DNA from 3 places in the Paenibacillus sp. QJM3NY_38 genome. Region 3 is predicted to be linked to each of the others. Evidence: predicted binding sites of a transcription regulator. Region 3 holds the regulator's gene; each other region holds the start of a gene.

Region 1 (6,419 bases), 2.4 Mb from region 3:
CAGGGCCCTTGGCAAGCTGACAACCAGATATCCTCCAAAAAACGGAATCCCTATTATGGCTGATGTGATACAAAAAAACTTACGGATAAAGGAAGTATCCAGAATAAAGGCCGCGTACAGCAGAAACAGGCAGGCCAGCACAAACAATAAACTACCAAGTGCTTTGCCCCATGCCACGGATTTTCGATACGATATCCCGTTCATGATTTAGCGCCTTTTTAAAATGATTTGAACAGTCCTTTAATCCAGCTAACTCCACTTTCGACCGCTTGAGCTTTGCCGTGGTGATACCTCTATTGTATCAAAGAGCCGTTTCTTTTTGTTTGGCTAGATGAAAAAGAGGCCTTGTCTCCGTCATTTACGATGACCTTTGAGACAGCCCCTTTTAGTATGTATGATGGCAAAGCGTGGCTGTTAGAAACCACGGTTCGCCGGATCCCATTTTGACTGAATTGAACATACGAAACTTACGGTGAGAGGATCCTTTTTTGACCGGTGAGCTCCTGGATCGGCTTAATGTTTTGAGTGAATTCCAGCGTGCCTAAGTAGTTTCCTTCTTCATCCCTTACGGCAAAATAACGAATGTAGACAAATTTATCTTTAACCGGGATCCAGAAATCCTCTGCATCTTTGACACCTGCTTTGAAATCAGCAAGCAGCTGATTGACGACATGAACGCTTTGCGGAGGATGGCAGTTCTGAACACTTCGGCCGATCACCGCTTTGGTACGAACGAAGATTCGTTCTTTGCCCAGTGAAAAATATCGAACGATATCATGTTCATCAATAAAGGTTAGGTCGACCGGTAAATGATTTAAGATGGATTCCATCTGTTTGACCGATAAAATGCCTGTACTCATCCGGATGTATCCTTCTTGCAGCGGAGAAGACCCCAATCCCTGATCTGCGCCAGGTTCAGCTGCCCTTTCAGGAATCCATGGTTGATCCGGCGCAACCAAGCAATAACCGACTTCTTCGCTTTGGGCAGCAATTTGAAGCCATTCATCTTCCGTCAACTTCTCCAGAGCCATTGGCAATAAAATATGTTCCTCTTTATAGATCATTTCTGTTACTTCATTTAAGACGCGTTTGGCAAGGTCCACTACGCTCTGCGCATTGCCCTCAAAATCAGTGAGTTTGGCTTTCACTTCTTTTATTCCCATTCGGATACCGTCATCGACTGCCCACATCACCTTGGTTGGTCCATAAATTCCGTATTTCTCGAGAAATGGAAAGAGCAAATTCTCTTTGCGGCTGTAGTGTTTGTCTACATCATAGAGGAGACTGAAATCCTCCAGCAATTTGAGGCGATTGGCCTCCCCTTGATCCTTCAGAAATTGATCCAGATGCAGCGCGATTTTGAAATTTGCCAGTCGATCGATTTCCTGGTTCTCCCTCTTAAACGTAAACACAGGATGTCCAGGCTGCTCTTCGGATTGATGAGCTCTGTGAATGTCTTGGATGGAACCTTTGAATACCGCAGCATGCACGCTGCACAGTCGCTGTACTTCGGTTACCGGTATTCCTTCCTCCTGCATCAGTACTTGCTCCAGCTCCGAAATCTCATCAACCGATATTTCGCCTACAGCTTGATTGAATTTTGACTTCACTTCCTCCACGCTTTTTCCATGGTGCAGCTCTTTAATGATTTCCTTGAGCAAATGGATACGGGCCGTTCGATGAGCAGAAATTCCTTCCTCACGGTTATTAATGAGTTCACTCATGTTCATCACCTCTGTTTTGTTTCAATATATAAAGATGAAGTTCGATTCTATTTACATCTCTAAACTAGCATCCTCATGCTCCACGGCTTGTGATTAAAAGCACAAAGAGAATGAACATTCAATGACTAAGGAAGGATGAAAAGAATGATCCCGGTTCTTCGAAAGTTCTCCTTCTTCCCACACACCTTGTATTCTGGGTGTTTCTGCACGCTGTCGAGTCCGAATTGTTCGCTTCCTAACAGAAAAGCGACCGAAATACGGCCGCTTCAATAACGGTATGAGAGACTGAGGGAGCCTAACTCTGACCGGGACATTACCACATCTTTTCATCCGAGTGGCCACCATGAAATGTCGGCAAAATGAATGAGCACGTCACGATTTCTGCATAAACTTCGGTCGGTCAAAACAACAATTCTAAGCCTTTACTTAAGTGCCTCTTTTTTTCAATTGACGATGTCTGTATTTAGCTATAAAGATACGCAAGCTAAGCTTCATAAGATTTGGAACAGCGTGTGCGTTTTCTTTGAGAAAGGACAATGCAGAACGGTTTCCTCGCTTCGTATTGCATTCGCTGCATGAAGCGATCAGGTTGTGCGGAAGATCCGAGCCGCCTTTGCTTGAGGGGATCATATGGTCCACTGTCGTCGCGTGTTGTCCGCACCACAAACAAGTGTGATGATCTCGTTTCAGTGCAGCTTTGCGATAGTCCCGAAATAAGAACGGATTATAAAGCAATTGGATCGTCTGCTCATCAACCCAGACAGCTTCGCGATCGCTCAACTTCCCGCCAAGCCCGATGGGGCAAACATGGTGTCAGTTGTTGACCATCCATATTGAGTACCGTTATCAATGGTTCCTCTCCATCACGGGTACGACTCATCGATTTCACTCCATCTGTACGACATAATACTTTAACCTATAGTATTAATATAAAACAAAAACACCATCCTCATGCGGATGATGTTCATCATGGTAAAGGCGAGGGGAGTCGAACCCCTGCCCGAAGATAACATCAACAGATAAAATATAAAAAGCGACCGAAATCACGGTCGCTTTTTATATTCGTATGAGAGACGCGCGGGAGCACAAACCCTGCCCTGCTCTACTCCAACTCCATATAAAAGAGATTCGTCGTATGATCTTTTGTAATCGTATGCGCTCCTGGAGCAAGTGGCACACTGACCATACCATTCGTCATGGGATAACTCGTTCCATCAATCTTGATCTTGGTTCCGTCTGCCGAATTAAACACTAATGTTAATGTAGCGGTTTCCGTAGAGGTAAAGGTAATGCGGGTTGAACTCTCGATTTTCAAACATTGGGTTAGCGTTAAGCCGTTATACGCCGCAGTTCCCTTGGTTGTGGAGAGATTCCCTACAATATTGAAGAAATCGCTTGCCAATCCGGATGTTGTAAAGTTGTGAACTTGTTCTCCGGTGGACGGCTCTGGTTCTGGTTCTGGTTCCGGCTCCGCCCGGTTGAATTCCCGCCTACGGATACAAGCCCACTGGTGTAGCTGCTTATTTTAGCCATTAGAGCTGTATTGAGGGCATAGGATGTGTCGTCAACGGCATCATTGAATTCCCAGGTGAAATCCCCGTTATTCAGGCGTCCGGCTTGTGAGGTGACAATCTGTTCTACATCGCTCACGTTATCAATGTCGGCGCTATTCACTCCCGTATCGACGGTTGTATCGAAGTTATTATAAGCCGTTCCTCCCACGAATGCTTTGTATGAGCTTGGTACGGTTTCAATTCTTGACGAAGCCAAGTATGCATCGAATGAGGTTGCATTTGCCGGAGCTGTTCCGGTATTGGAATTTGCATAAATCAGGCTGTCCGCATCTACGATCCTATTGTTATAAGCCTTAATCACGCCTCCGTCTTCGCCCGAAAAGGTCCCTTCCCCTAAAGCATCGGTACCTTGCAAGGAGCTCAACATCGGGTATTTGGCATGTCTAAAGTAATTGGATTCCACGAAGGCTGAAGCTCCCGTTGTCACACCGACCCCATATTTTGAGACTCCGTCATAGAAATTATTATAGATGTGAACCGATGCCAATCGGATTCGCGGATGGCGGGAGTCCGAGTGATCAAACCAGTTATGGTGGAAGGTGACAAAGAATTCCTCCGATTCACTCAAACCGACCAAAGCCGCTTTTCCCGAATCCCAGTAGTGATTGTAGGAGATTGTAATATAGGTCGATCCTTTTTTCAGATCCGTTGAACCATCGCCCTTGGCCTGGTCGGCATCTCCTCCTGCGGTTCCATAAAATAGATCGTTATTATGCACCCACACGTTGACGTTTCCTGTATCCATGGAAATTCCATCATCAGGAAACAACATGAGCCCGAGGTTTCTTACTTCTACATTCCCTACGTATCTAAGGAGCAATCCCCACCCATAAGCATAAGCGTCGTCTCCGATCCCTTCGATCGTCATATTCATTTCCGAATCATCGTTTTTGCCTTTTACTTGAAGGTAACCGCTGCTATTCAGTTGTCCGCTCATGTCGTCATCGGTAACTTTTCCAATAAATCGGATCGCAAGAGGGGTTGTATCATAGCCTTTTTGTCTTAGCGTCAAAATCTCGCCGATCCCCACGCCCGTTTGAACCCCGCCTGAGCTGTTGATTTTCACATCAAGGGTTACGGTTCGCGCCGTCTCGGAGGTCACATAAATAACTTGTGCACCATCTTTAAGCGTACCGTCATCATTGTAGGCACCCGAGCCTGTCCCGTATGGCGAGTCTGAGGAAAAAGCAAATCCGGATCGATCATGCGGCGCTACGGATAGGTTATTCGAAACGGCACTTACCGTTGAACCGTCACTCAGCCTGGCTTCAACCTTCATGACATAATTTCCGGCAGCTAGGCCTACGGCATCCGCTCTCCAATAAGAAGGGTATTGTCGGATCAGCTCATTATCCATTGGTTGATAGCTGGAATCCGGCGCATTGGCGTGTTTCACGTAGACATTGTATCCCTCCGCATTACTCACGGGTGACCATTCTATATACGCCGTTTCATTCCAGCCCCCGCCGCCGATAATCGAAAGACCGGCAGCATGGACCATTGTCTTATTCACCCATCCTCCCGCTATGAGAGCTAGCGCCAGAGAAAACAACAACACCATGCCGGTTACCTTTGCAACGTTGTTCTTCATTTCATCTCCTCCTTTTTTTACTTGCACTTTTGTAATCGCTTGCAATAAATTGGAACTTTCTTATCACCCCCCTCGCTTATGGACCATGTCTGTCAGAACCAATGTCCTTATTTAAAATCTACAAATTTTGGAATTTCACCCACAGCATATCAGCTGCGAAAGCAGTTCCGAAACAATCATTTTGTTATAACCTGCGCATTCCGCGATATTCTGAGTTAATGATTATAAGTCAGGGAAATGACACTTCCTCTTGGACAACATCCATCCGGGATGGTCTTGAACGGCTGAAAGCTGCAGATACAAGACGTAGATTGGGCTATATTTCAGGCTTGTCGTCCGGACGCAAACAAAAAAGCGACCGGTTAAGGTCGCTTTGGAGAGAGCTTCTAAAGCTCTCTATGGGCTGGCTGCATCGCATAGATTTTATGGAGGCGAACCGTGTAGCTTGGCAGGATGTACGGCATGCCGCATTAAAGCTTACCCGTTATGTAACGGCGTAAGCTTTTTGTATTACTCTGTTATTCAGTTCGGCAGCGATTAATAGCGTACAGATTCTCTCATTATGATACCGCCATCCAGCATTGTTGAAGTCCATCGATTCGCGTTATTTGAGGACACTGGTTCCGCTATTTCCTTATTTTCACCGATTTCGCAGTAATAAGCGGACAAGAGATCCGCTATTGCGGGATTTATCGTGGATTAATCCGTGATTATGATACAATAGCGGATCCTCTGTCCGCGTAAACTCCATAATGGCCGATTCCCGTAAAATAACGGATCCTCTGTCCTCATGATCTTCTTAATGGGCGAATTTTAGCAAATAGCAGGGCGTTTGTCCTATCAACTGGGCTTCTCGGACAGCAAATATTTTTCCAAGGTATTCAAGAAAATTACGGGAAGGCCGCCAAGCCAAAGCGTCGAGTCCGAAATATAGAAAGGTACCACTCCGATCTATGGACCTATGGAGCACCCCTTTTTGCTTAAACCGAACACCGTGATCACCTGAGCACAAACGATGGGTAAAGAAACATTTATTCCATTCAACATAAATAGGCAAATGAACCTTCAACCGACGGGTTCATTTGCCTTTTCAAAAATGAAGAAAACCCGCTGTAGTGAGCGGGTTCTGTGTATGGAGGCGAACCACGGCTGTGTAAAACCACTATACACCGCCGAGTATTCCATTCGTTACCTTTCATACTTGTCTATCCAATTCGATTGTTGAAGCAATGTAGACGATACGGACCAAGTAGTAGATTTTCAAAAATAGATAGCTTCTAAAGCTCTCTATGGGCTGGCTGCATCATCCCTTGACTAGGGTGATCATCTGAGTACTCGTAATATTGCGGCTGAACGGGCGCATGGATTTGTGCTTCCATCGGCGGCACTGACGGCTGCTGAAAGGGCTCATCCACATACATGATTCTACGCTGAATTTGCATGAGCCCATTCACGATGCGCAGCGCGACCCAGAACAGGATAAGGCCAACGCCTACGTACAGCAGGTATTGCTGATTATAGGTCCAATCT
Region 2 (6,419 bases), 3.1 Mb from region 3:
CCAAGGCTGGCGTCCGATCTCCGTCATAATCCATCCCGACGTATTGGCGATGAACGGCAGCGAAATGCCCAGCAGCATCAGTCTGAGGAACCACTTGCCGGCCTTCTCGACCTTTTTGCGCAGCATCAGCCACGCTCCGTACAATCCCAGCAGAATCATGACGCTGCCGGCGGCCACCATAATCCGGAAGCTCCAGAATGTTGTGCGCACGGGAGGGATATAATCTCCAGGACCATATTGCTGTTCGTACTGCGCCTGCAGCTCCTTCATCCCGATGACTTCACCGGAAAACTTGCTGTAGGACAAAAAGCTGAGCAAATACGGGATTTTAAACTCCATCGTGTTCTCCTGCTTATCCGGATCGATGGCCGCAATGACCGTCCAAGGCGCTGGATCATCGCTCGTTTCCCACAGGCTCTCCGCAGCGGCCATCTTCATCGGCTGCGTATCCACCAGATACTGCGCCTGCTGGTGGCCGAATACCGCAACCAGAATGGAGGTGATGAGCCCAATCATGATGGCGATGTGAAATGATTTCTTAAAGAAATCTAAATCCTGCTTCTTCATCAGCTTGTAGGCACTCACACCTGCAACGAGGAACGCCCCGGTTGCCAGTGCCCCGAAGATCGTGTGCGGGAACTCCACCAACAGCTGACCGTTTGTAATCAGTGCCAAAAAATCATTCATCTCCGCCCGCCCATTATTCATCTCGAATCCGACGGGACGCTGCATGAACGAATTCGCTGCCAGAATCCAGAATGCGGACATCAGGGTGCCGAAGGACACCAGCCAGATACTAAGCAGATGGACTTTCTTCGATAACCGGTCCCAGCCGAATATCCACAGCCCGATAAACGTCGACTCGAGGAAAAACGCCAGCAACGCTTCAATGGCAAGCGGTGCGCCAAATACGTCGCCGACAAACCTTGAGTAATCCGACCAGTTCATGCCGAACTGGAATTCCTGCAGAATCCCTGTCACAACCCCGACCGCAAAGTTAATCAGGAACAGCTTTCCCCAGAACTTGGCCATTTTCTTGTAGACTTCCTGACCTTTAACAACATACATCGTCTCCATGATGGCAATCAGAAACGCCAATCCGATGGACAACGGTACGAAAATAAAGTGAAAAATGGTTGTCGATGCGAATTGAATTCGCGCCAGCATAACCGGATCCATATCAGATACCCCTTCCTTTAGCTCACGTGATCACTTCAAATTTGATTCTTTTTGTATTGTCGCAGACCACGCCCTAAAGGATTGTGATAAACATCACAATATCAGGATAGAAACCGGGGCAAAAAGTTATAAATTTGTGACGAAAATCACTAAGTGAACTGCGATTTTGTGCTCATCGAGGAATATGGAACGGTTCGCTGTCTCTGCTCGCATTTTAAAACCCTGTATTTACACTACAAAAAAGCAGGTTCGCCATCAGGCCAACCTGCTTCGATATATCTGCACCCTTATTGAACCGCGCCAATCTCGGTCTCGATGAGCTTGAATTCCGTTACGTCCGCGATCCCGCGATTGGTAATGCGAATTTCCGGAATCACCGGCAGCGCAATGAGCGAGAAGGTCATGAACGGGGCATGAATGAAGCATCCGAGCTCCTTCCAAGCCTCCTCCAGTGCTGCGACTTCCTCCGCTACGATCTCAACCGGACGGTCCGCCAGCAAACCGGCAATCGGCATCGCCACCTTCGCCAGCACCCTGCCGTCCCTTACCACGATCATGCCGCCTCCGCACGCTGCCAGCTCATTTGCGGCGAGTGCCATATCCTCGGCATTCGTGCCCATCACCAGCAGATTGTGACTGTCGTGCGCTACCGTGGACGCAACCGCGCCGGACTTGAGTCCGAAGCCGCTCGCAAAACCGAGCGAGATTTGCCCGGTTGCGCTGTGGCGCTCGATGCATGCCAGCTGAACCACGTCTTGATTCAGGTCCGGCTGGATGACGCCCTGCTCCACGGAGAGCACCGCGGTCATTTTGGCGGTACGGGCGCTGTTCTCGATGACGCGCACCACATTCACTTCCGTGCGCGTTGCATTGAATTTGCTGCGCAGCAGAAAGTCGTCCGCAGTAAGCGGACGCTGCAGCTGGACCGAGTTAAAGGCTTTTTCCGGGTATTGATATACCGGGAACGCCTTCACGAGTCGGCCGTTCTCTGCAACCACTTCGCCATCCGTGATCACGACCGAAGGCACCATGCTCAACAGATCATCAATCAGCAAAATATCCGCCGTTTTGCCAGGTGAAATGCTGCCAAGCTCCATGTCCATCCCGAAATAACGAGCGACGTTGATCGTTCCCAGCTGGATCGCCGTAACCGGGTCCACGCCCTCTTCCATGGCGCGGCGGACCACATGGTTCATATGTCCGAGTCTCAGCAGCGTCTGCGGATACACATCATCCGTAACCAGAGAAATATTGTCTGTACGCACCTTATCTTCCGTTATGACCTTAACCACTTCCTTCACATCCTGCCATGCCGAACCCTCGCGGATCATCAGATGCATACCGAGGCGAACCTTCTCCAAAGCCTGCTCCCGGGTTACCGTCTCATGGTCGGAGCTTACGCCTGTTGCCATATATGCCTGCAGCATCCGGTCATCCTCTGCCGGAAAATGCCCCGTCACCGTCTTGCCTGCACGCAGCGTGGCTTCGATCTCCCCGCTCATGGTCGGATCGCCATACACGACGCCCGGGAAATTCATCACTTCGCCAAGCCCGGCAACACCGGGCCATGTCAGTCCTTCCTCAATGTCGGCTACGCCCAGCTGCGCCCCGGCATCCTCCAGATCGAAGGTTGACGGCACACACGAAGGAACGGTGGTGAACACCTTCATCGGCAGCTGCTGCCCTTCCTCATGCATCCAGCGCACGCCCTCCATGCCGAATACGTTGGCAATCTCATGGGGATCCATATAAACCCCGGTCGTTCCGCTAACGATAGCCGCCTTGGCAAACTCGGTCACGGTGAGCATTGTGCTCTCCACATGCATATGACCGTCAAGCAGGCCCGGCGAGATATATCGGCCATTCGCTTCAATAACCCGAGTCCCCTCCCCGATCGTGTGATCCGCGTTGCCGATATAAGCAATGCGTCCGGAGGCCATGGCCACGTCCACTCGCTCCTGAAGCTCGCCTGTAAACACATTTACCAGCGTGCCGCTCTTGATGACCAGGTCGGCGGGCTCCTGTCCTAAGGCAACCTTCCCCAACTGCCGGCTGACCTCGTATCGTTTCTGTCTCTGGATTGAACTCATGATGATTGCACGCTCCCCTTTTTTAAATGAACGGTAAGAATACAAAATCGATCCGCTGTATAACACGCCAAACACCCCGGGCAGCGTATCTGCCCGGGGTGCCTGTACTTATATCCATAGAGGAAGAGAAGTCCCGTGCATCAGCAATGGTATGCTATCTAGTCTGCACATCACCTCATCTGTTAAAACCTGCCGGATTCCAATTCAGATGATTTTCCAGCACGGCTTCCATCATTGCGGAGCTTTAGCTGGGTGGTGGGATTCTCAACCTTCATGTAGTCAAGTCATTTACGGTAACCTGGTAGAAACGCCTGGGCCCTATTCCCCGGCATATACATCAAGATTTGATTTTGAAACATGACCCATTCAATTCTTTGGTCGTTTCATTTGTTGTATGAATTATAATCCTCCTGCCCGAGAAGTCAAGCCATTGGAAGGAACTGTACATCACACACCCTGCCAGCTTTAGGCTAATTTCCGTCCCATTCTGAGTACACGCTCAAGCCATTGCTTTCTTGCCACTTCAGGCATTTTGCGAAGCTGCGTAATGTTCGTGGCACGCACGCTGCCTACGCCGCAAAACTTCAGAATGGAATGTTTCATCATTTGATGCCCCGGCTGGCCGAGATAGAAACGGTAGTAGACGTACGGCGAATCCATCGTGACGATGAGACGGGCCGTTTTCCCTTTGAGCAGCTGCTCGGGCAAGGGCGAGTTCTTGCGGTACTTAAAGGCAAAGCCCGGCAGAAACACCCGGTCGATGAACCCTTTGAGCAGCGCCGGCATGCCTCCCCACCAATTCGGGTACACAAACACCAGGTGATCCGCCCAAGAGATCAGTTCCTGCGCTTTTTGCAAATCCGGCTCCAGCGGTTGTTTACCCTTATAGCCACCGGAGAGATTCAGGTCAAACTCCAGCTCCGAAAGCACCAGCTCCCGCACCTCCGCCCCGGATTCGGCCGCCCCCCTCGTATAGACCTCTGCCAGCTGGCTGCCATAGCTGTTCGCAATGGGATTGCCTTGAATAATTAAAACCTTTTTCATATGTTTCTTCCCCCTCATAATTTAGTTAACAAACACTAACTTGATGGTAAAAAGAAAAGGTCACGCCGGACCTTTTCCCAAACCTGTTAATGCCAATAAATGCGCCGTCACTTCAGGTGCCAGCGGCGACAAAGGTTCCTCCAGCTCCCCTTGCATCGTTGCGATCGCCAGCTGGCTGAATGCACCGATGATCAACACAGCGGTTAATCGCGTGTTCTGCGGCGGAATATCCCCCTGCAACACCGCTTGCTCAAGCAGATCATGCAAAGCGTCCAGCGGCTGGCGTCCTCTGCTCTTGAGCACCTCCGTAAACAGCTCGTGATGCTGGGACAAGAGCAGCAAGCCGTATTTATCCTCGTCATACGAAGCCAGCACCCGGTTGACGAGCGCCGACAGCCTCTCTGCAAACAAGCCGGACCGGGAAGCATAATCATCCACCAGACGCGTATAGCTGCTGCAGTATTCCTCGAACGCCTCCGCTGCCACGGCATCCTTATTCGTAAAATGCTTATAGATCGCCGCATCCGTTACACCCGCCGCCGCGCCGATCTCCTTCACCGATACGCCGTCCACGCCCTTCTCGGCGAAGAGCTTCATGGCAGCCTGCAAAATATCCTTCTTCTTGCTATCGAAATGCGGTTTCTTTTTCATGATCATATCATAAGTGAACACTAACCAAATTGCAATAACCAACGCAATAAAGAGGCTCCCCCTTGCCCGGAGTGCCTCTCCATTCATATTTCTTCGCTTTTCGCCGCTTAAAATGCACACCCAACCTTTTTTAACCATGAGCTCAATCTCATGCCTATGTTAAGCTCCGGCTTCGACAGGCGCCGCCTTTACCTTTTTGCCGTACAGCAGCATAAGCGGGATGCTGATCACAAATGCCCCGGCAACTAGCAAGAAGGGAATTCTCGGATCAATGCCATACGCCCAGCCGCCAATGATGCCGGATGGCGAAATGACAATAAGGATGAGCACCTGGAGCAGCGCGAATATTTTGGCGCGGTTCTCATCGTCTATGGCGTTGGCCACCGCAGTCTCCAAGTATGGGTACGTCATCATGGTGCCGATTGCGGCAATGACGGTGCTCAAGCTCAGCACCAGCAGATCCCCTTGCGGCGCAAACACCAGTATGACATTGGACAATACCGATATAACGAACCCCCATACCATCGTCCGGTGCACATGCTGCTCCCCGATCCGGGGCATGATCCACCGCATGAATATGAGCATAATAACGGAGGAGAATGCCGGGAAGACCGAGATCAGACCGCTGCCCAAATGCAAATATTCCACCATGAAAATGGAGACATAGGTCGTCTTCACCGTCATCTGAAAATTAAATAATATATACACGCCGAAGATCATCAGCAGCAGCGGGTTTCCGAGCATGCTCTTCATCACCGAAGCATAGTCGGACATCCCTTCCCGCAGGCTCATTGCCTTCGTTTCTTTCATCTTGCGGTAACCGATATCCGTCTCCCTTGTCGCATAGTGGCGCCCGATGAACTGGATCGTCATCAGGATACAGGCCAGCACGAACATGATGCGCACCCCGGGCACAAGCGTGAAATGATACACCAGCAGCCCGCCGATCGGTGCAAACAAGCCGCCGACAACGCTAATCAGCTGCAGCAGCGTAAAGACATAGGTCCGCTCCTTCGGTGCGGTGTCCTCCACCAGCAGACAGTAAAAGGCGGTATGCGGCACCTTCTGAAAACCGTTGATAACAGCCGCGATCACAAAAAACCAGAAGTTCTGCGAGACCGCCCAGAGCAGCGTAGCCACGGTCCAGCTTAGTACGTCGAAGTACAGCAGCGCTTTTTTTCTGCCTAAACGGTCCGTTAAATACCCGCTGAGAAACGAAGAAAGCACCTGCACAAGCAAACCGATGGAGGTAATCCAGCCGATTCCCGTCTCGGTTACCCCAAGTTGGTACATGTAGATCGAGGTGTACGTCGTGAACATGCTGTAAGGGATAAGAAACAGCGGCTCGTAAACGAGACAGCCCCGCGCATTGCCAGTCAATTGCCGAAACGAAGTAGAACCCATAATATCCTCCGGACCTGAAGTGTAGTCGTTGCTTAGCCATTATAGCGCAAC
Region 3 (6,419 bases):
TACGAGAATATTCATACCCGGTCACCATCCTTATCGTACTTGAAAAAGCCTTCTCCGGTTTTAACGCCCAGTTGCCCTGCCCGGACCAGTTTCTTCAAGACAATCGATGGACGGTATTTCAGTTCGCCGTACTCGCGGAACATGCGCTCCAGCGCAGCGAGAATGGAATCCAAACCGAAACGGTCGGCCATCTCAAGCGGTCCATGCTGGAAGTTATACCCGATTCTCATTGCGTCATCGATATCCTCCGCCGAAGCCACGCCCTCTTGCAGCAAATGCATCGCTTCATTGATCATGAGGGTAATCATGCGGGTTGTAACGAAACCTGGAGACTCATATACCATGATGCCTTTTTTATCCGAAACTTCTTCAACAAAGCGCTTCGTTTCCGTAAACGTATGATCGGAAGTTTTCAGACCGCGGATGATCTCAACAAGGTCTACCTTCGAAACAGGATGAATGAAGTGCATGCCAATAACACGCTCAGGATATTTGGTAGAGCTGGCGAGCTCCGTCAAACTAAGCGTGGATGTATTACTTGCTAATATCACATGGCTCGGACATACTTGATCAAGCTGTGTAAAGACCTCTTTCTTCGCTTCCAAGTCCTCTATAATGGTCTCAATCACCATATCGCAGGTGCTAAGCTCGGCAAAATGAGTTACTTTTTGAATCCGGTTCAGTATCAATTTCTTCTCTGCCTGGGTAATTCCCCACTTCTCCAATTGTTTATCTAGACTGGTCTCGATCATTCGGTATGAATAGTCCAGTTTCTCTGGAGTTTTCTCTACGAGCAGTACGTCAAGACCTTTGGCTGCCAGCATCTCCGCAATGCCCTGCCCCATAGTCCCGCCGCCTACGACGCCGATTTTTTTGAAGTACATGGTTTCTACTCCACCCTTTCCTTATCTCTATACTTTATTGTACCCCATTTGTCGAAAAATACATTTTCAGAGCACAAAGTATAATAATATCTTAGCACGACAAAAAAGTAAAAAAAAATAACCAGCATAACAATTTATGCTGGTAAAAGCGCGTTTTCACGAAATTGACAACGAAATTGTTCCCCCGAGAGAATTTCTTCCTTCAACAGGATATCAAGAGAATTGTCGAATATTGGCCGTTTCTGTTCCAAGAGATTCTTGGTGCGGTTCATTAACTCTTCCAAAATCACATTATTCTCTTTCATTAACTCTTCAGTTGTTACCATGTTCATGTTAACAATGCCCAGCGACGTCAAACCTGACTTCATCATCGTCTCCACGATGTTCAGCGATTGCTCAAAGTCATTGCTTGAACCTGTGCTTCGGCCTCCGTAAAAGATCTCTTCGGCGGCCGCACCGCCAAGCGCGATCATAATTTGCTCTTCCAGGAAGGTTTTCGTGTATAGATATTGTTCCTCCTGCGGATTATGACGAACATAACCTAGCGCTTTACCACGCGGGCTGAGTGCAACTTGCTTCACACTGCCGGGACGCACAAGCTCTGCCATAATAGCATGTCCCAATTCATGTATGGCAACGCGCTTCTTCTCTTCCAAATTCGATTCACGGTCGGAACGCTCACCCATCATTACCTTGTCAATCGCCATGGACAAATGACGCTGATGGATAAACTGTTCATTCTCGCGCATCGTGTAAATGGCCGCTTCATTCATGACGCTCTCGAGTTGTGCGCCCGAGAAGCCGTATGCTTCCTCGGCGATTTTCTCCAAGTCAACATCTTCATGCAACGGCTTATTGCCCGCATGCAGATTCAAGATATGAGTACGTCCCTTCTTATCCGGCAGATCGACCTGAATGTGACGGTCGAAACGCCCTGGACGCAGCAGTGCGCTATCCAGCATTTCTTTCCGGTTTGTCGCGGCAATAACCAGAATACGAGGAGTATCCTGCGAATAGATGCCATCCATCTCGGTTAGCAGCTGATTCAGCGTCTGGTCGTACTCGCGCTGCTGGCCGCCTTCGCGTTTACCGCCAATGACATCGATCTCATCGATGAAGATAATGGCGTTTTGCTTGTTTTCCTTTGCCGCACGGTTACGGGCATCTTTGAACAAATCCCGGATGCGCCCTGCACCAACACCGACATACATCTCAACAAATTCACTGCCGGATGCAGCAACAAAGATCGAATCCGTGTAATGGGCAGCGGCTTTAGCCATCAACGTCTTCCCTGTTCCCGGAGGCCCGGTGAGAAGAATGCCCTTCAATGGACGAATGCCGAATTTCTTAATGTCTTCATGACGAATCAGAAAATCCAGTGCTTCACGCAGCTCTTGCTTGGCATTATCCTGCCCGCCGATTTCTTCGAACGTCAGCTTGGCAGGTCCGCTCTTTTTCCGCTTCCGCTCATTCGCTGCGCCTACAGCGATGCCGCCCTTCATCTTCGCGATAAACAACAAGCCGCCTACAAGTGCTGCAGCGATGAGCAAGGGCACGATGTTCACGCCGACAAACACAAGGAATACCAGCAAAACCGGAATAAAGCCTAACATGATTTCTTTAGCTAATTTAGGCATGATTCCACACCTCCATGTTGCCAGACTGACGCGGCAAGATTATAAATTTACCAGACTTGCCGTCTGACAAGCTGACATAGACGTTGGTGTCATCAATCGTTGCTTTAGCTTTCAAATTCGGAGACTGGGCAGCAAGCTGCTCGAGCGATGATTGAATATCGGTATACTGCTTATTATCCATCGCTTCAGCGACTGACAGCATCGCCTTCTCCCACCATTGATCCAGTGCTTCCGAGGAATGGTCCTCCACCTGGATTTTCAATTCCCGATTGCCAATCACAGACTTGCCTTCCTTCTTAATATGCTGGACCAGGCCTTGCAAATTTGTATCCGGAGCCAAATCAAGATTCAAAGTAACGGTATTCTGTTTAATATCTATATGTGAATCCTTCACGCCGTCATATTGTGACACAACATTGGCCAGCGGATTTTGCAAAGCCATCTGCCGATACAGAAACCATCCGCCAAAGAGAACCGATGCTGAGATCACGACAGTCAGCACGATAGGTACAATGCGTAGTTTCATGAAGTTCCTCCTTCATTTCTGTATGAAATTTTGTCTATCATGTTGCAACACAATAATACATATAACAACGATATATAGGGATGCATGTAGTTTATATGCTCATTTTGTACAAGTATGAGTATATCACATCTTATATACTTTTTCATGCATGTCTGTGAAAATATTTAGAACAGTTTTTCCATATTATTTCTGAATACGCTTACAATTATAGAGAAATAAGAGAGGAACCCGCCAATATTAAAGGGCCCCTCTCTGCTTCTTATTTATTGATTTGGAAGAATAATGTCATTACCGATGGTGTTACCGTCTTGAAAACGATAAAACCGATAACCGCGCTGACCGTTGTGTTCATACTGCAGCTGCCAAGCATACTCGCCCTCATACATTCCAGGCAGCAGCCGCTTAATTTCTACGCCAGGCAATTCGTTATAAATCTGATCCCGCATCTGGTCTTCAGACAACCCCGTATTCAGCAAAACGGATTGGACAGCCTCGGCACCTGCAACAGGTACGTTGTCATCCGTAAATTTCACCCATACCATACGGTCTTGATTGTCCTGATCCTTCCCGCTTATCACCCAGTAGTTATTGTCCTCGCCCCACACCGATTTATAGGTCTTCCCGGACGTAACCAATTGGCCATGCTGTTTGGCGGCAGCAATTGCCATTCTTTCTTCATTCCAAGCATCTTTCATCACATATGAATAATAGAGCTGTAAACCAAGCAGTAACAGCAGCACGCCGGATACACTCAGCAATATCCACTTCGTTTTTTTCTTCAAATCCGTCTTCCTCGCTCCCCTTGATTATTCCCTAGAGGGTTGTAAGACGCTCAAAGGCACGCTGCGCTTCCCGGCGGATACGTTCCTCATCGAGAGTAAGACTCGCGCCATTCTTCACTACCTGCTTGCCGTCAACCCATACATGCTCAACATCCTTCGCACTGGCGGAGTAGATAGCATGAGAAATGTAATCCGTCTTCGGAAGGAAGTGCGCCTGATCCGTGTTCAGTGCGATCATATCTGCCTTCATACCTACCGCAAGCGTACCAATATCCGTAAGGAAGGCTGACTTGGCTCCATATTCTGTACCCATCCGAAGCGCTTCGGATGCTGGAATTGCGGTTGGATCCCCGCTTACTCCTTTATGGATCAGTGCGGCCAGCCGCATCTCTTCAAACATATCCAGATTATTATTGCTGGCAGGTCCATCGGTACCCAAAGACACGGTGACCCCGGCTTTCAGCAGTTCAGGCACGCGAGCGATGCCGCTGGCAAGCTTCAAATTGCTGCCTGGATTATGCGAAACCATAACTTGATGTTTGGCCAGAATTTCGATTTCTTCATCGGTTAGATGGACGGCATGCGCAAGCAGCGTTGGACGGGAGAACATGCCAAGCTTCTCTAGATGGGCAACAGGGCGAAGTCCGTAGTCATTTACATTCTGAGCGACTTCCGTTTCCGTTTCGGACATATGCGTATGCAAAGGCAAATTCAAATCATGTGATGCTTGCACGAATTTTTCGATGAAATCCGGCGGGCACGTATAGGGTGCATGCGGTGAGATCATCGTCGTAATCCTACCGTCAGCCTGACCATGCCAGTCTTTCGCGAATGCAACCGCCTCATCCAGCTTCTGCTGCTGCACCTCAGGCGGACATAATCCGATGACACCGCGTGTCAGAACGCCGCGCATGCCTGAGTCCTCCACTACCTTTGCAACCTGATCCATATGATCATACATATCCACAAATGTCGTGGTTCCGCCTTTGATCATCTCCAGCACGGAGAGTGAGGTTCCCCAGTATACATCGTCGGCCGTGAATTTGGCTTCCATCGGCCACATTTTTTCCTGAAGCCATACCTGTAGTGCCAGATCGTCGCCATACCCGCGAAGAAGCGACATGGCCGCATGTCCGTGCGTGTTCACCAATCCAGGCAGGAAAAACAGATGGGTTCCGTCGATGATTTCTGTTCCCTCTTGGACAGTCGGCTCTTCTTCACCCAGGTAGGTGATCCGGTCGTTCTCCACGACCATATATCCGCGTAACACGGATCTGCCTTCCTCTAGTACCGCAAACGTTCCGTTTTTAACCATCCACTTCGTTGTCGTCATGTGCATCCTCCTTGCCGTTATCCAAATAATAGGCCAAACTCTGCAAATCCGTAGTAAAATCTGCCGTATGAATCCGGATATGGGCTGGAGCTTTCAGGATGGTCGGTGCAAAATTCAGGATAGCCTCGATGCCTGCCGCGATAAGTTGATTCGCTACATTCTGCGCCTCAAAATCCGGAACGGTGATAATCCCGATACGAATGCCGTACTCATGAACCGTCTTCTCCAGCTCCTCCATCGGCTGTACGACCAAATTGTTAATTTTCATACCAACTTTGGGAGAATACGAATCGAAAACCGCCACAATCTTCATATTGTCCTTCAGAAATGCATTGTAATTCGATAATGCATGTCCAAGATTACCGGCCCCAATCAATGCGACATTGATCTTCTGGTCCAGCTTTAGAATCTGGCGAATTTTCTCGATCAGATAAGATACGTCATATCCGATCCCTTTCCGTCCAAAATCACCGAAATACGCTAGGTCCTTACGAATTTGAGCAGGATTGAGGTCCAGTTTCTGCCCCAGTTCCTGGGAGGAAACCGTGGAGACCTCCCTTTTCTGAAGCTCATTCAAATAGCGCAAGTATACAGGTAATCTGCGGACCACGGCTTCCGAAATTTTTTCCGATTTCATGCATGCTCCCCCTAATAATAGGTTAATAACTACATTTGTTTGTGCTCGTTCATGGTTTCACTTTATTCAGCTTGGTTCTCTATGCCTGCCTCTTCCTGCAGCCATTCCGAAATTCGGGGAACGATCCCCTCTGTCGGCATGTGCTCCATCTTCGGTCCAGGCAAGGAATATAAGAAATACTTCCCATAATAGGATTCAATGACCCGAGTATCGTAGACGATGACAATCCCCTTATCCTGCGCGGTCCGTACCAGTCGGCCAAATCCCTGTTTGAAGCGAATGACCGCTTGCGGAACCGAAAGCTTCATAAACGGGTTCTTCTTCTGCTGCTGCAGAAGCTCGCTCTTGGCTTCGACCAGAGGGTGATTCGGCGGTTGGAACGGCAGCCGGACGATGGCGAGGCAGGTGAGCGCCTCACCGGGTATATCTACTCCTTCCCAGAAGGAGCTGGTGCCCAGCAGAACCGAAGCGCTGCTATCCTGGAATCTCCGGATTAACTTGGTACGGCTGGTTCCGTCCATCCCTTGTCCCAGTACCGTAATATCGCTGGATCCCAGCGCCTCCTTCAAGGGCTCATGCACCTGACGCAGCATGCGGTACGAGGTGAACAGGACAAGCAT

What was found. Region 3 encodes Rex, which represses fermentation and respiration genes when NADH is low (regulators of the CRP and FNR family bind a similar motif). Its sites were predicted from a motif close to TTGTGAAATATTTCACAA; they were not measured.
Region 1: the regulator Rex is predicted to act here: its motif matches at 1,812-1,829, upstream of AC0VZ8_RS01620 (DUF438 domain-containing protein).
Region 2: the regulator Rex is predicted to act here: its motif matches at 1,261-1,278, upstream of AC0VZ8_RS32045 (cytochrome ubiquinol oxidase subunit I).

What each region holds. Positions count from the first base shown of each region.
Region 1 covers NZ_CM149665.1:337,263-343,681, reverse strand. Annotated here, with positions in the region: gene AC0VZ8_RS01625 (DUF5381 family protein) at 1-204, opposite strand, end outside; gene AC0VZ8_RS01620 (DUF438 domain-containing protein) at 468-1,724, opposite strand; gene AC0VZ8_RS01615 (HNH endonuclease) at 2,151-2,354, opposite strand; partial or broken gene AC0VZ8_RS01610 (pectate lyase family protein) at 2,827-4,889, opposite strand; gene AC0VZ8_RS01605 (hypothetical protein) at 5,108-5,389, shown strand; gene AC0VZ8_RS01600 (helix-turn-helix domain-containing protein) at 5,722-5,823, shown strand; gene AC0VZ8_RS01595 (sensor domain-containing protein) at 6,167-6,419, opposite strand, start outside.
Region 2 covers NZ_CM149665.1:6,899,497-6,905,915, forward strand. Annotated here, with positions in the region: gene AC0VZ8_RS32045 (cytochrome ubiquinol oxidase subunit I) at 1-1,179, opposite strand, end outside; gene ade (adenine deaminase) at 1,467-3,269, opposite strand; purine riboswitch at 3,526-3,627, opposite strand; gene AC0VZ8_RS32055 (NAD(P)H-dependent oxidoreductase) at 3,735-4,313, opposite strand; gene AC0VZ8_RS32060 (TetR/AcrR family transcriptional regulator) at 4,374-4,964, opposite strand; gene AC0VZ8_RS32065 (MFS transporter) at 5,124-6,368, opposite strand.
Region 3 covers NZ_CM149665.1:2,755,119-2,761,537, reverse strand. Annotated here, with positions in the region: gene AC0VZ8_RS12530 (acetate/propionate family kinase) at 1-15, opposite strand, end outside; gene AC0VZ8_RS12525 (3-hydroxyacyl-CoA dehydrogenase family protein) at 12-884, opposite strand; gene AC0VZ8_RS12520 (AAA family ATPase) at 1,019-2,521, opposite strand; gene AC0VZ8_RS12515 (hypothetical protein) at 2,514-3,047, opposite strand; gene AC0VZ8_RS12510 (cell wall elongation regulator TseB-like domain-containing protein) at 3,311-3,829, opposite strand; gene AC0VZ8_RS12505 (amidohydrolase) at 3,861-5,162, opposite strand; gene AC0VZ8_RS12500 (redox-sensing transcriptional repressor Rex) at 5,137-5,799, opposite strand; gene dinG (ATP-dependent DNA helicase DinG) at 5,862-6,419, opposite strand, start outside.